One region of the Streptomyces sp. NPDC001744 genome, then DNA from elsewhere that is predicted to be linked to it. Evidence: predicted binding sites of a transcription regulator. Region 1 holds the regulator's gene; the other holds the start of a gene.
What was found. The regulator HspR, encoded in region 1, represses chaperone genes until heat shock. The targets are predictions, from matches to a motif close to TTGAGNNNNNNNNNCTCAA.

Region 1 (2,388 bases):
CCATCGAGCAGGAGATACAGCGACGGCGCCAGGAGGCCATATCCCTGGCCGACACGTTCGAACCGTTCATGACGATCCACGCCCCCGACCCGGCCGCCACCCAGGTCATCACCGTCCTCGAAGGCCTCAGCCTCATCAACGCGACCCTCGACCGGGTCATCAACGAGTGCGCCGAGGAACTCCTCACCATCCAGCCCGGCAGCGGACGCAAGCCCGAGGTCGTCCAGGCGGGACTGCGCCGCGTGGAACCGCTCGTGGAGCGCGGCATACGCATGCGGACCCTCTACCAGCACACCGCCCGCCACCACTCCGCGACCATGGGGTACGTGGAGCGCATCAGCCCCCACGGCCTGGAGGTCCGCACCCTCGAGGAGATCATCGACCGCCTGATCATCGTCGACCGCAAGGTCGCCTTCGTCCCGGCGCGCAGCGACCGCCAGGTCGCCCTGGAGCTGCGCCACGAAGGGCTCGTGCAGTACCTCGTCGGCGTCTTCGACCAGTTCTGGCTGCACGGCGTGCCCTGGGAGGAGGAGATCCCCTACAGCCCGTCCGTGGACGGCATCGGCGGCGTCCAGCGCTCCATCGCCAAACTCCTCGTCGAGGGCCACGTGGACGAGGCCATCGCCCGCCGGCTCGGGATGAACGTGCGCACCTGCCGGGCCCACATCGCCAAGCTCGCCACCGCCCTCGGCAGCGGGAGCCGGGCCCAGCTCGGCTACCTCATCGCCCAGTCCGGCCTCCTCGAACGGGAGGGCTGACCGCCGTGTACGCGCACACCGAACTCGACGGCCCCGCCGGCACCCTGCGGGTCTCCGGACACGGGATGCCCACCGTGGAACTCGTGCGGGCCCCCGGAACCCGGCCCGACGCCCACACCCCGATAGGGACCCGCAGCGCGGCCCTGCTGACCCTGACGGTGGACGGGGAGCCCGCCGCGATCCGGCCCGCCCGGGGACGGCTGCTGCGGCGCTCCTACCGGGTGGACGTACGGACCGGCGGCGTCCGCCACCGGCTGGTCCCCTGCGGCCACCAGGACAGCCGGTTCCTCCGGAACGGGCGGCGGACCGGCACCCTGACCTCCTCGGGCGACGGCCGGGTCATCGACGCGTGGGAGCCCGGCGCGACCCCCCTCGACATCGCCCTCGGCACCGCCCTGGCCGCCGCGTTCGGCACGGGGGCCGCGCCCTGGTTCGAGACGGTCGGCGAGATCGTCTCCGGACTGATCCCCTGACCCGGACGCGCGTGAGGCCCCCTCCACCGTCGTGGAGGGGGCCTCACGCGTACCGCGGGGACTACTCGCCGCGCTTGGGGCGCCAGACCACCAGCGCGCTCGCCTGCTGCACGTCCTGGTACGGCACGAGGTCGCGCCGGTACGAGGCGTGCACCTGGGCCTCGCGCTGCCGCATCGCCGCCGCCGCGCCGTCGAGGGCCGCCGACAGCTCGGCGACCCGGCTCTGGAGCGCCGCGACCTGGTTCTCCAGCTCGATGATGCGCTTGATCCCGGCCAAGTTGATCCCCTCGTCCTGCGACAACTGCTGCACCTGGCGGAGCAGTTCGATGTCACGGGCCGAGTAGCGCCGTCCCCGGCCGGCCGTGCGGTCCGGGGAGACCAGGCCGAGCCGGTCGTACTGACGGAGGGTCTGGGGATGCAGACCGGAGAGCTGGGCCGCCACCGAGATGACGTACACCGGCGACTCGTCGGTCAGTTCGTACGGATTGCGTCGGCGCCCTTCCACCGGGTCACGCTCCCTTCGCGGCCTGGAACAGCTCGGCCCGCGGGTCCTCGGAGGCGGTCGCCTCGCGGTAGGACTCCAGGGCCTCGCGTGCCTTCTCGTCCAGCTCCTTCGGCACGGCGACCTCGACCGTGACGAGGAGGTCGCCGCGCGTACCGTCCTTGCGGACCGCGCCCTTGCCCCGGGCGCGCATGGTCCGGCCGTTCGGCGTGCCCGCGGGCAGCTTGAGCGTGACCGCGGGACCGCCGAGGGTCGGCACCCTGATCTCGCCGCCGAGCGCCGCCTCCGTGAAGGAGACCGGCACCGTGACGGTGAGGTTGTCGTCCTTGCGGCCGAAGACCGGGTGGGCGTCGACGTGCACGACGACGTACAGGTCGCCGTTGGGCCCGCCGCGCTCGCCCGGCGTCCCCTTGCCGCGCAGCCTGATCCGCTGCCCGTCGGAGACGCCCGCCGGGATGCGGACCTGCATGGTGCGGGAGGACTTGGCCCGGCCGCTGCCCTTGCAGACCTCGCACGGGTCCTCGGCGATGAGGCCGCGCCCCTTGCAGTCCACGCAGGGGTCGGTGAGGGAGAAGCCGCCGCCGCTGCCGCGCGACACCTGCCCGGTGCCGACGCAGGTCGGGCACACCCGGGGCGTGCCGTTCTTGTCGCCGGT
Region 2 (2,388 bases), on a different contig from region 1:
GGCCAGGACGGCCCCGCCGCGGCGCCCGCCGACCACACCGAGCCCGCGCTCGGCGCGCCGCTTGCGCACCGCCAGGTACTCGGTGATCCGCTCCTTCACGTCGTCCAGGCCCGCGTGCTCGGCGTCCAGGACCTCGCGGGCGCCCCTGATGTCGTACCGGTCCTCGGTGCGCTCGTTCCAGGGCAGTTCGAGGACGGTGTCGAGCCAGGTGCGGATCCACGAGCCCTCGGGGGACTGGTCGCTGGCCCGCTCCAGCTTCTCGACCTCCTTGAGGGCGGCCTCCCGCACCTTCTCGGGCAGGTCGGCGGCCTCCACGCGGGCGCGGTAGTCGTCGGACTCGTCGCCCTCCGACTCGCCGTTGAGCTCGCGCAGCTCCTTGCGGACGGCTTCGAGCTGGCGGCGGAGCAGGAACTCGCGCTGCTGCTTGTCGACGCCCTCCTGGACGTCCTTGGCGATGGTCTCGGCGACGTCCTGCTCGGCGAGGTGCTCGCGGAGCTGGGCGGTGGCGAGGCGGAGACGGGCGACCGGGTCGGCGGTCTCCAGGAGCTCGACCCGCTGCGCGACGGTGAGGAAGGGCGAGTACCCGGAGTTGTCGGCGAGGGCGCCGACGCCCTCGATCTGCTGGACCCGGTCCACGACCTGCCAGGCGCCGCGCTTCTTGAGCCAGCTGGTGGCCAGCGCCTTGTACTCCTTGACCAGCTCGGTCACGGCGCCGGGCAGCGGGTCAGGCAGGGTCTCCTCGACGACGGTCCCCTCGACCCACAGGGCGGCGCCGGGACCGGTCGTACCGGCACCGATGCGGACGCGGCCGCGACCGCGCACGAGCGCGCCGGGGTCGCCGTCCGACAGGCGTCCGACCTGCTCGACGGTGCCGAGCACGCCGGTCCCGGCGTAGGTGCCGTCGACGCGGGGCACGAGGAGCACCCGCGGCTTCCCCTCCCCGGGACGCGCGGCGGCCTGGGCGGCCTCGACGGCGGCCCGTACCTCGCTGTCGGACAGGTCCAGCGGCACCACCATTCCGGGCAGCACGACCTCGTCGTCGAGCGGCAGCACGGGCAGAGTGAGCGGCACGGACGCCATGGACTCAGAAGCCATGATCTCCCTTTCGGCAGTGAAGTTGAGCTGTACTGACTCAATGCTCGTGAGCCCGGAGATGTTCCCGGCACTTTGTTCGCTCCGAGCGAACGAACGGGGGCGCGCGTCGCCTCCGCTCGGCGTCATGCCTCGAGGGGCATGACGGCCATCGCACCGGCGCGGGCGGCCGGGCGGCCCCCTCCCCCGACGGCCCGGCTCGCCGGGCCGGGAGCACCGGGGACCGCTCGCCGGAACCGTCCGGAGGGAGGAGGGCACCCGACGGGAGGGCCGCCCCGGCGGACCGATCGGCCAGGTGGGCGGAACCGGGCGCTCCGGCTGCGGACGGGCGCGCCCGGGGGCATGCTCCTCCCATGAGACGAGGCGTACGGGGAACGTGGTGCGGGGCCCTGCTGCTGGCGGCGGTCCTGGTGGGCGGCGCGACCGGCTGCGGCTCCGGGTCCCCTCCCGGGCCGGGATCGCCCGGTCCGGCGGGCACGTCGAGCACGCCGGGCACGTCAGGAACGTCGGACACCCCGGGCACGCCCGGCGCCACGACGGAGCCGGGCGCCCCGCCGTCCGACTCCCGGCCGGGCCGGGTCCTGGTCGAGGTGGTCGTCACCGGCGGCTTCGCCGGCGTGCGCAACCAGCTCGTCGTGCGCCAGGACGGCGGCTGGACCGTCCTCTCCGGCACCAAGCCGCCCCGGACCGGCCGGCAGACCCCCGCCGAGACCGCCGAGCTGCGCGCGGCCCTGGAGGACCCCGCGTACGCCCTCGTCCCGGCGCGGCCGACCGGCAGGCCGGTCGCCGACGGCTTCCAGTACCGGGTGACGTACCGCCACCGCCTCGTCGTCGCGGACGACGGCGACCGCCCGCCCGCCCTCCGGCGCGTCTTCGCCGCCCTTCCGGGAGGCGGCCCGCCGACGAGCCCGTGAGCGGCGGTACCCCCACGTGAGGAGCGGGACCGCGAGGACGTGAGCGGCCCCCGGGTCCGTGTGCGACGGCCCGGGGGCCGCTCCCCGCGTTCCGCTCCGGGACGTCCCCTCCGAGGCGTCCGGCACGGGCCCGGCCCGGGAGTGCGGGGCGCCGACCCGGGCCCGGGTCGAGGGGTTCCGGGAGGGCCTCGGCGGGGAAGGGGCGCGGACCTCCACCACCCGTTCCCGTCAACGGGTTTGGCCCGGTCGCGGGTGTCCGGCCAGGATGGCCCGGACCGTCCGCCACGGCGGCGGGACGGCCCGACGACGAGAGCGGAGTGACCGACGATGCCCAGCCCCGTGACCCTCGACCGCCGCGAAGGACCCCACGGAGAGGTCGTCC

Region 2: a site for HspR is predicted at 1,118-1,136, ahead of lon (endopeptidase La). Genes of this name have one in related genera too.

The regions. Positions count from the first base shown of each region.
Region 1 covers NZ_JBIAUG010000005.1:302,218-304,605, forward strand. The annotation lists gene ACFYZY_RS09340 (helix-turn-helix transcriptional regulator) at 1-758, shown strand, start outside; gene ACFYZY_RS09345 (hypothetical protein) at 764-1,231, shown strand; gene ACFYZY_RS09350 (heat shock protein transcriptional repressor HspR) at 1,293-1,736, opposite strand; gene dnaJ (molecular chaperone DnaJ) at 1,741-2,388, opposite strand, start outside.
Region 2 covers NZ_JBIAUG010000024.1:26,855-29,242, forward strand. The annotation lists gene lon (endopeptidase La) at 1-1,095, opposite strand, end outside; gene ACFYZY_RS25105 (hypothetical protein) at 1,446-2,006, shown strand; gene ACFYZY_RS25110 (spermidine synthase) at 2,334-2,388, shown strand, end outside.